Regions from separate parts of the Arthrobacter sp. KBS0702 genome, predicted to be linked through region 2. Evidence: riboswitches for the same ligand, from Rfam matches in the RefSeq annotation. Region 2 holds a riboswitch; each other region holds the start of a gene.
The links. Region 2 has a riboswitch for thiamine pyrophosphate ahead of FFF93_RS15670 (ECF transporter S component). Riboswitches for the same ligand answer to the same signal wherever they lie in the genome.
Positions count from the first base shown of each region.

Region 1 (3,263 bases), 1.3 Mb from region 2:
CCACGAGGACCCCGTAGCTGCCGGCGAGGGAGGCCGCATGCAGATGGTCCACGTACGCCTTGGTGACGGGGCCCTGTGTCTGCTCAACAGCCCGGTCGGCCAGCCAGTTCCGGTGCAGTTCGGATTCGACCTCGAGGCACTGCTGCGCCGACCGGGACCAGAACAGCTGTTCGGCTTCCGACGGCGCGAGGGCCGCCGCGCGGGACAGCACCCGCGAGTAGCCGTTGAGGTACAGGGCGTCCTGGCTGAGGTAGTAGGCGAACTCGCGTTCGGGCAGGGTGCCGTCTGCGAGGCCACGAATGAAGTCCAGGCCGTAGATCGCGGCCAGCCCGTCGGCGGCGGCCCCGTCGAGGACCGCGGCGAAGTCGCCTTCGGCCTGGAACGCGGGCGCCCCCAGGGCTGCGGCCTGCTGCAGGTGGTGGAAATGGTGCACCGGACCGTTGCCCCGTCCGACGTCGAGGCGCCCCGCTTCCCGCAGCGCTCCGACCAGCCACGGCTTGGCCTCACGCAGTGATGCCGCCCAGTCCCCCGTCCTGGCCTGCACCGTGGCCAGCGCCGAGGACAGCGAGCAACCGGTGCCGTGGCTGTTCCGGGTGGCGATCCGCTGGCCCGGCACCACCACCGTCTCCTGGCCGAGCAGTCCCCCGGTGTTGACGAGCGCGTCGGGGCAGCCGCCGCCGTCGTCAGCTCCCCCGGCCTGGAGGTGGCCGCCCTTGACCAGGACTGTGGTGCCTGTCAGGGCCGCGAGCCGCTTGCCCTGGTCCAGCGCGCCGGCCCAGTCCGCGGCGTGTTCTTCGCCGAGCAACATGGCCAGTTCGGCGAGGTTCGGGGTGATGAGGTCCGCGAGCGGAAGCAGGGCCCGCAGGGCGGTCTCGGCCGATTCCTGCAGCAGCCGGTCGCCGCTGGTGGCCACCATCACCGGGTCCAGGACCACGACGGCGGGGCGGACCCGTTCGAGCCAGGCACGGACGGCGTCGATCACCGCGGCGTCACCGAGCATGCCGATTTTGACGGCGTCGATGGTGATGTCGTCGCTGATCGCGTCCAGCTGGGATGTCAGGAACGACGCCGGCGGCACATGGACGGACCGGACGCCCTGGGTGTTTTGGGCGGTCAGCGCCGTGATGGCGGCCATGCCGTAGCCGCCGAGCGCGGCGATGCTCTTCAGGTCGGCCTGGATGCCCGCGCCGCCGGAGGGGTCCGAGCCTGCGATGGCGAGGACCCTCGGAATCGGGGGCGCGGCGGGCAGGCCTGCTGCCGGGGCGCCGTGTGCGGGAGCCGGGAAGGCGGTCTGCAGGATGGACTGGGCGTGGGCCGCTGGAGCCTGGGTCGATGAAGACAAGAGACATCCCTTCGCCGGTGTTAACCGGACAGGTTCAACGGGTCTGGATCTCAGCCGGCTCGTTGCTCGGCACCCCGTGTCAGTCCCCCAGCCTAGCGTTCCCTGCCCGGCCGCGTCCGCTCGGCGGCGGTTTTTACCCGGGCCCGTTAACGAACTCGCGGGTACCGTCCCGGCTCGACGCGATGCTGCGTCGAGTCCGGGCGGTACCCGCGAGTGGTGGTGCCTGGCTGGTGCTAGAGCTCCGAAGCGGGAACGCCGACGCCAAGGATGATCGGCTCGCTGGCCGCGGGCTTGGCAGCCGCCTTCGCCGGCTCCGGGGCCTTGGCTTCGTGGACCGAGCCGGCGGCAGCCGACGGAGCAGTCGCGCGCTGCTGCACGGACGTCTCGTTGGCAGCGCCCTGGGCCCGGCTGGCGCTCCGGTTCCGGCGGACCCGCCGCGGCGCGGTGGTGTCCGCGGCCGCAGCCTGCGCTACGGGTGCCATGGCGACCGGCGCTTTGGCATCTTGGCGGGCCGGAGCCTTCGCGGCCTCCTGGCGGGCCGGAGCCTGCGCGGCCGGAGCCTTGGCGGCCTCCTGGCGGGAGGGAGCCTGCGGCTCGCGGGTGCGGGCACTCGGCGGCTGGATCCGGGCAGTCCGGGCGCGACCGCGGCCACGGGTGGCGCGGGACGGTGCTGCTGCGGCCGGTTCGGCGGGTTCCGCGGCGGGGGCCGCGGCGGGCTCGGCTGGTGCTTCGGGCGCCTCGGCGGCCGGAACCGCTGCCGCCGTCTTGCCCGCCTCGGCGTCGCCCAGGTTGGCGAATGCCTCGGTGAGCAGATCCAGGGTCAGCGCCGGCTGCTGGGCCTCCTCGGCGTGCTCGACGAAGGGCAGCGCAACCTGCTCGCCGCCGAAGGTCAACACGGCGGCCGGACGCCCGGCAGCCTCCTCCGTTGAGGCAACTTCCACGGCCGCGTCCAGCGCAGCCTGGCGGGTTTCGGCGTCGGGCGCTGCAGTCGCGTCGCCGTCGTGCAGGTGGGCGGCGTGCGCGGCGGCGGCGATGTTCGCCAGCGCTGCGCGGGTCGCCTCAGCTTTGGCGTGACGCTCGGCCTCGGTGGGCTCCGGGTGCACGGCAGCGGGTGCGGACTGCTCGTCCGAGCCCTGGCCGCCCCGGCCGCGGCGGCGCTTGCGCTCGGTCCGCCCGGCGGGCTGGTGCTCGGCCCGCGGGACGTGGTGTTCCGCGGCGACGGTGTTGGCGCGGCGGTGTTCGACAGGCTCGTCATGGGTGACGACGCCGCGGCCGGCGCAGGCTTCACACTGTTCGCCGAAGACTTCCAGCAGCCCGGTGCCCATCCGCTTGCGGGTCATCTGCACGAGGCCCAGGGAGGTCACCTCGGCCACCTGGTGCTTGGTCCGGTCCCGGCCCAGGCACTCCACCATGCGGCGCAGCACGAGGTCACGGTTGGATTCGAGCACCATGTCGATGAAGTCGATGACGATGATGCCGCCGATGTCCCGGAGCCGGAGCTGGCGGACGACTTCCTCGGCCGCTTCCAGGTTGTTCTTGGTGACGGTTTCCTCGAGGTTGCCGCCGCTGCCGGTGAACTTGCCGGTGTTGACGTCCACCACGGTCATGGCTTCGGTGCGGTCGATCACGAGGGACCCGCCGGAGGGCAGGAAGACCTTGCGGTCCAGTGCCTTGTGGATCTGCTCGTCGATGCGCCAGGCCGCGAAGATGTCCGTGTCTTTGGTCCACTTCTCGAGGCGGCCCACCAGGTCCGGAGCCACGTAGGTGACGTAGGCCTCGATCGTGTCCCAGGCTTCCTCGCCGGAGACGATCAGCTTGGAGAAGTCCTCGTTGAACACGTCGCGGACCACCTTGATGGTCAGGTCCGGTTCACCGTAGAGCAGTTCGGGGGCCAGGATCTTGGTGGATGTGGACTGGCTCT
Region 1 covers NZ_CP042172.1:2,115,071-2,118,333, forward strand. The annotation lists gene FFF93_RS09690 (bifunctional hydroxymethylpyrimidine kinase/phosphomethylpyrimidine kinase) at 1-1,231, opposite strand, end outside; TPP riboswitch at 1,332-1,429, opposite strand; gene FFF93_RS09695 (Rne/Rng family ribonuclease) at 1,576-3,263, opposite strand, start outside.
Region 1: another riboswitch for thiamine pyrophosphate. It lies ahead of FFF93_RS09690 (bifunctional hydroxymethylpyrimidine kinase/phosphomethylpyrimidine kinase); the one in region 2 lies ahead of FFF93_RS15670 (ECF transporter S component).

Region 2 (3,263 bases):
AGGCAGCGCCCCACGGCGTCGCGGACCTCCAGGACGCCGGCCGGGTCGAGGTTTGCGGTGGGTTCGTCCAGCAGCAGCAGGCCCGGCCGCATCGCAAGGATGCCGGCGAGCGCCAGCCGCTGCTTCTGCCCGCCGGAGAGCGCCGACGTCGGATGGTCCAGCGGCAGCCGCCCCAGCCCGACGTCGTCAAGCGCTTCCGCCACCCGCCGCCAAATCTCCGCCGGCGGAACGGCGAGGTTCTCGGCCCCGAAGGCGACGTCGTCGCCCAGGCGCGAGAGCACCACCTGGGTTTCCGGGTCCTGCTGCATGAGCCCCGCCCGGCCGCGCCGTGCCCTCGGCGGGGCCCCGTCGATCAGCAGGCTGCCGGTCTCGTCGGAGTCCTCGGCGTCGGGGGAGCCAGCCCCGGAAGGGCCGGCGGCGGAGGTGTCGGCGGTGCTGTCCCCCAGCACCCCGGCCAGAGCGTGCAGCAGCGTGGACTTGCCGGCCCCGGAGGGGCCCAGCAGCAGGACACGCTCGCCCGGGCTGATGTCCAGGTCCAGTCCGCTGACGGCGGGTCGGCGCCGGCCGGCGTGCCGCCAGCCCCAGCCGCGGGCGGTGACCGCGGCCGGGTGGACGGCGTAGTCTGCGGGCATCAGGAGAAGACGGGTTCCGATGCCGCCTTGCGGGACGCGAACGAGGCCAGCACGCCGGTCTTGGCGAGCCCGCGGGTGGCCAGCCAGGACAGTCCGCCGGCAATCACGGCTCCGGAGATGGCGCAGAAGACGATGTAGGCGAGCTTGTCACCGGGTTCGTAGGCGATGTTCCAGCCCCAGGGCAGGAAGGAGTCGTTCAGGCCGCAGAACAGGCCCGCGCCGGCGCCGGCCAGCAGGGACACCGGCAGGTTGAACTTCTTGTAGAGGAAGGCGGCGAAGATGAGTTCGGCGCCGAGACCCTGCAGGATTCCGGAGATCAACACTGTGGTGCCGTACTGCGAGCCCATGATCAGCTCGCCGGTGGCGGCCACCGCTTCGCAGAACAGCGCAGCGCCCGGTTTGCGGACGACGAGCATGCCCAGGATTGCCGGGAGCATCCAGCCTCCGGCGTAGAGCCCGGTCAGCGGCGGGTAGACCGCGGTCAGCGGGGCCGTCACGAGGTTGGCGCCCTGGTCCCAGGCCCAGAAAATCACGCCGCCGGCAACAGCGATCAACGCGGCCAGCACAATGTCGACCACGCGCCAGCTGTATTTGCCGGCGGCCAGTGTTTGCTTTGCAGAAATATCAGTCATATCGTCCTCCTGAGGTACAGGAGGGGAGGGCGTTCCGGCTGCACGCGGCTTTCGCCACGGATGCCGGGCACCCCGAGAACTCGACTCCCTTGCGCCGGTACTAACCGGATCAGGTTCGAGGGTCTGCGGCTGTCCGCACTCTCAGCGCCCACTTACGGTTCACCGGATTGCTCCAGTGATGCCGACGGCGGCGCTCCCCTGTCGTATTAAAATCACCCTTGTGGGCTGGGCCAGTTTACACCCGCCGGAGCCCAAGTGACTCGCAGCTGGGGTTGCGCAGCGGCACCCACCTAACGGAAGCTGAATCCCATGAGCGAGGCCCCCGTTCCTTCCCCCGACTACGACCCGGACTCCGCGGAACCGCAGCCGCCCGGGTCCCTGGCCGCGCTCATCGGCCGGATCCTGACGGAAATCGACGAACTGCAGTTCCGCTCCTTCAGCAAGGACGACGCCCTGGAGCTCGGGTTCCTGCTGGTGGAACTCGGCCGGCGACGCAACCACCCCATCGCCATCGACATCACCAAGGGTGAGCAGGTACTTTTCCACGCGGCGCTCGAAGGCGCCACGCCGGACAACGAGCGCTGGATCAGGGCGAAGCAGCGCACGGCCTCCCGGTACGAAGTCCCGTCGCTGCTGGTGGGCCTCCGGGCCAGGGCCGCCGGGCGGAGGATCGAGGACAACGCCTGGTTCGACCAGCAGGAATTTGCCGCCCACGGCGGCTCCTTTCCGATCTACCTGCGCGGGACGGGGGCTGTCGGCACGGTCACGGTTTCGGGGCTGCCGCAGAAGGCCGACCACCAGCTGGTGGTCGAGGCCCTGACCGAAATCCTCAACCGTTCGGACACCACGGCAGGGACGCTAGGCTAGGGGAAGCCCTGTTCCCTCCCGCAAGGAGTACGACGTATGAACATCTTCATCAAACTGCTTGGCACCGGCATCAGCCTCGTCGCCGGTTTCGTCGGCACCAAGGTGGTCGACACCGTCTGGGAAAAGACCACCGGCAATAAGCCGCCCAAGGGCCACGACGACGACGTCCCCACCACGCTGCGCCAGGCCCTGACCTTCGCCCTGATTTCGGCCTCGGTCAGCGCCATCATCCAGGTCCTCGCCAACCGCGGCACGCAGCGCGCGATCACCCGCTTCGCCAAAACCCAGGACATCGTCTAAGCCGCCTCGCACGGGGCAAACCGCCCAGGGCAATCCGTCACTCGACGTCGTCGTCGGTAAATCCGCTTTTGCCGGCCGCCTGCTGCACCACGGCCTCCAGCTCGTCTGCGCTGAGCAGTTCGGGGTGGAGGTGTTTGGTGCGGTAGCCGGCCCGGCCCACCATGTGGGCCGAGACCGGCACGGTGAGCAGTTGGAAAATCCACGCCACCACCAGCACCGGCCACACCCACCAGGTGCGCAGTTGCAGCCCCACGGCGCAGAGCAGCAGGAACAACCCCAGGACCTGAGGTTTGGTCGCGGCGTGCATCCGGCTCATCAGGTCGGGGAAGCGCAGCAGGCCTATGGCCGCGCCGAGGGACATCAGCGCCCCCAGCACCATGAACACAGCCGAGACGGTATCGATCACGGCGTCGGCGGAGAACGTCTCAGGATTCATTGGGCTGCTTCCTCCGGTCTGCCACAAAACGGGCCACCGTCACCGAGCCCACAAAGCCGATGATGGAGATGGACACCAGGAGCATCAGGTTGTTCAGGTGCCGGTTGACTGCCATGTCAATGCACAGCGCCGCGCCCAAGATGGCGAGCAGCACGTCGGCTGCGAGCACACGGTCCAGCAGCGAGGGCCCGCGCGCGATGCGGATGATCGCGCCGCCCGCGGCGAGCGACAGCACGACGGCGGTGACGGCCAGGACCAGGGGCATCATGCGCCCACCTCCTGTTTCAGGGCGGTCAATTCGGCCGGGGTGCCCATGATCCGGATCAGTCCGGCCTCGGTGTCGCGGACCTCCTTGCGGAGCTTGGCGGCGTCCTCGGCGTCGCGGACGTTAATGCC
Region 2 covers NZ_CP042172.1:3,389,999-3,393,261, forward strand. The annotation lists gene FFF93_RS15665 (ABC transporter ATP-binding protein) at 1-632, opposite strand, end outside; gene FFF93_RS15670 (ECF transporter S component) at 632-1,264, opposite strand; TPP riboswitch at 1,333-1,474, opposite strand; gene FFF93_RS15675 (heme-degrading domain-containing protein) at 1,574-2,131, shown strand; gene FFF93_RS15680 (DUF4235 domain-containing protein) at 2,168-2,431, shown strand; gene mnhG (monovalent cation/H(+) antiporter subunit G) at 2,469-2,867, opposite strand; gene FFF93_RS15690 (monovalent cation/H+ antiporter complex subunit F) at 2,857-3,135, opposite strand; gene FFF93_RS15695 (Na+/H+ antiporter subunit E) at 3,132-3,263, opposite strand, start outside.

Region 3 (3,263 bases), 1.2 Mb from region 2:
CGGATATCCTGGCTGATCCGCATGGAGCAGAACTTCGGCCCGCACATCGAGCAGAAATGGGCTGTCTTGGCGGGCTCCGCCGGCAGGGTCTCGTCGTGGAATGCCTCGGCGGTCACCGGGTCCAGGGAAAGCGCGAACTGGTCCCGCCAACGGAATTCAAACCGGGCCTTGGACAGGGCATCGTCACGTTCGTGCGCCCCGGGGTGACCCTTGGCGAGGTCGGCGGCATGCGCGGCGATCTTGTAGGTGATCACGCCGGTCTTCACGTCGTCCTTGTTCGGCAGCCCCAGATGCTCCTTCGGCGTGACGTAGCAGAGCATGGCGGTCCCGTAACGGGCGATCTCGGTGGCGCCAATGGCCGAGGTGATGTGGTCATAGCCCGGTGCGATGTCCGTGACCAGCGGCCCCAAGGTGTAGAAGGGCGCGCCCTTGCAGAGTTCCTGCTGGCGCTCCACGTTTTCCCGGACGAGGTGGAACGGCACATGACCCGGGCCTTCCACCATGACCTGGACATCGAAGTCCCAGGCCCGCTGCGTGAGCTCCGCCAAGGTGTCCAGTTCGGCAAACTGCGCGGCGTCGTTGGCGTCCGCCGTCGACCCCGGCCGCAGACCGTCGCCGAGAGAGAAGGCGACGTCGTAGCGGGCGAAAATTTCGCACAGCTCGTCGAAATGCGTGTAGAGAAAGTTCTCCTGATGGTGCGCAAGGCACCACCCGGCCATGATGGAACCGCCCCGGGACACGATGCCGGTGACCCGGTTGGCGGTCAGCGGGACGTACCGCAGCAGCACCCCGGCGTGGATAGTCATGTAGTCGACGCCCTGCTCACACTGTTCGATCACCGTGTCACGGAAGATCTCCCAGGTCAGGGCGTTTGCTTCGCCGTTGACCTTTTCCAGTGCCTGGTAAATCGGGACCGTGCCGATGGGTACGGGGGAATTGCGGATGATCCATTCGCGGGTCGTGTGGATGTCGTCCCCGGTCGAAAGGTCCATCACCGTGTCCGCACCCCACTGCGTCGCCCATTGGAGCTTGTCGACTTCTTCAGCGATGGAGCTGGTCACCGCGGAGTTGCCGATGTTCGCATTGATCTTGACCAGGAACGCCTTCCCGATGATCATCGGCTCGGACTCCGGGTGGTTGATGCTGCTCGGGATGATGGCCCGGCCCGCGGCCACTTCGCGGCGGACAAGCTCGGCGTCGCAGTTCTCTCGCAGCGCGACGAAGCGCATCTCGGGTGTCACGATGCCCTGTCTGGCGTAATGCATCTGGGTCACCGTCCGTCCTTCAACGGCCCGGCGCGGCTCCGGAGGTGCGCCCTGCCATTCCGCCGAGGCGGCACCCCGTCGAACCGCGGACTTCCCGTCGTCGAGCAGGGTCCGTTCCCGGCCGCTGTACGGTTCCGTGTCCCCGCGCCCGTTGATCCAGTCCCGGCGGAAGGGGGCCAGGCCCACCACCGGGTCGCTTCCCGGGCCGGCGGTGCGGTACACCCGGAACGGAGGATTCGCGACGCCGCCCGGGGAAGGCTCCAGGGCAATTTCGGTTATGGGGACGCGGATCCCGCTGTCTTCGACGTAGGCCAGGGCATGCGACTTCAGGGACTGCGTCACGGCCATTGCTGCGGCGTTCTGGCCGTTCTGGGCAGGGCTGTGCTGGGGATTTGATGTGCTCAAAGAAATACTCACTTCCTTCGCCGGCATTACCCGGACAGGTTCAACGGTCGCAGGCTGCGTCAGCCCGATCTCAGCCCCTGCAAGGGCACCCGTGTGGTCGTAGACGAAGCTACCACAGCCCGCCGGGACGCCGTCGAGGGATGCAGCAAGCCCCCGTGCTAGCGTGGCAGCGTGATTCAGAGCAGGGCCGTGCCCCGCATCAAGGCGGCGACGCCGGACGACCTCCGGAGCCTGCCGGCGCTCGAGGCGGCGGCCGATCGGCTGCTCCAGACGGCGCTCGGGTGCCAGCCGCTTCCCGCCGCCGAATCGCCGACGCCGGTTGGACTGGTTCTCTACCTCGTTGCCGGAACCCCTCCCGTGGGGTTCGCCCGTATCGATGAAGTCGACGGCCAGGCCCATCTGGAGCAGCTCTCGGTTCATCCGGATTTCGCTGGGCGGGGGCTAGGGCGATCCCTGATGGAGGCAGCCCTCGACGCGGCCCGCTGCCGGGGCTATGAATCCATGACTCTGTGCACGTTTGCCGACGTTCCGTTCAATGCGCCGTTTTACGCGAGCTGCGGTTTCCACGTGGTCCCCGAACCTTCAGGGGACCTGGCGGCCCTGCGTGCCCACGAGGCGCAATTGGGGCTGGATGCCCTGGGTCGGCGGACTGCCATGCGGATTAGGCTATAAGCCGTGAGCGGCATCATCGAGTTCAGCGGCCCAGTACTCACCGCGGCGGACCAGGAGCGGCACGGGCTGTGGGCCGTGGACGGCAGGCTTACCTTCGAGCCTCCCGCGGCTGCGCCGCACCGTGTGCTGAAGGGGTGGGTCATCCCCGGCCTCGTCGACGCCCACTGCCACATCGGGCTGGGCCCCGGCGGCGATGTCACGGAGGACGTTGCGGAGCAGCAGGCGCTGACCGACCGGGACGCGGGTACCCTGCTGGTCCGCGACGCCGGCGCCGTGCACGACACCCGTTGGCTGCAGCAGCGCAGGGAACTGCCGCGCCTCGTCCGCTCAGGCCGGCACATCGCGAGGACGCGCCGCTACCTGCGCGGCTTCGCCGTCGAAGTAGAACCCGAGGGCCTCGTGGAGGCTGTCCGCAAGCAGGCCCGGGCCGGGGACGGCTGGGTCAAGCTGGTGGGGGACTGGATCGACCGCGACGCCGGCGACCTCGCTGCGAGCTTCCCTGCCCGGGTCGTCAAGGACGCGGTCCGGGCCGCCCACGACGAAGGCGCCCGGGTTACGGCGCATTGCTTCGCGGAGGACACCCTGGACGACATGCTCGACGCCGGCATCGACTGCATCGAACACGGGACCGGGCTGCTTCCCCGGCACCTGCCCCGCTTCGTCGAGCAGGGCGTCCCGATTGTTCCCACGCTGATCAATATCGCCACCTTCCCGGACATCGCCGCCCAGGCCGAGGCAAAGTTCCCCCGCTACGCGGCCCACATGCTCGGGCTCTGGGAACGCCGCGCCGAGCGGATCCTCGAAGCGTACGAGGCCGGCGTGGCCATCTATGCGGGAACAGACGCCGGCAGCGTCATCAAGCACGGACGCATCGCGGATGAGGTGGAGGCGCTGCATGCCGCCGGACTCCCCGCCGGTGCC
Region 3 covers NZ_CP042172.1:2,206,566-2,209,828, reverse strand. The annotation lists gene thiC (phosphomethylpyrimidine synthase ThiC) at 1-1,670, opposite strand, end outside; TPP riboswitch at 1,666-1,773, opposite strand; gene FFF93_RS10165 (GNAT family N-acetyltransferase) at 1,842-2,342, shown strand; gene FFF93_RS10160 (amidohydrolase family protein) at 2,346-3,263, shown strand, end outside.
Region 3: another riboswitch for thiamine pyrophosphate. It lies ahead of thiC (phosphomethylpyrimidine synthase ThiC); the one in region 2 lies ahead of FFF93_RS15670 (ECF transporter S component).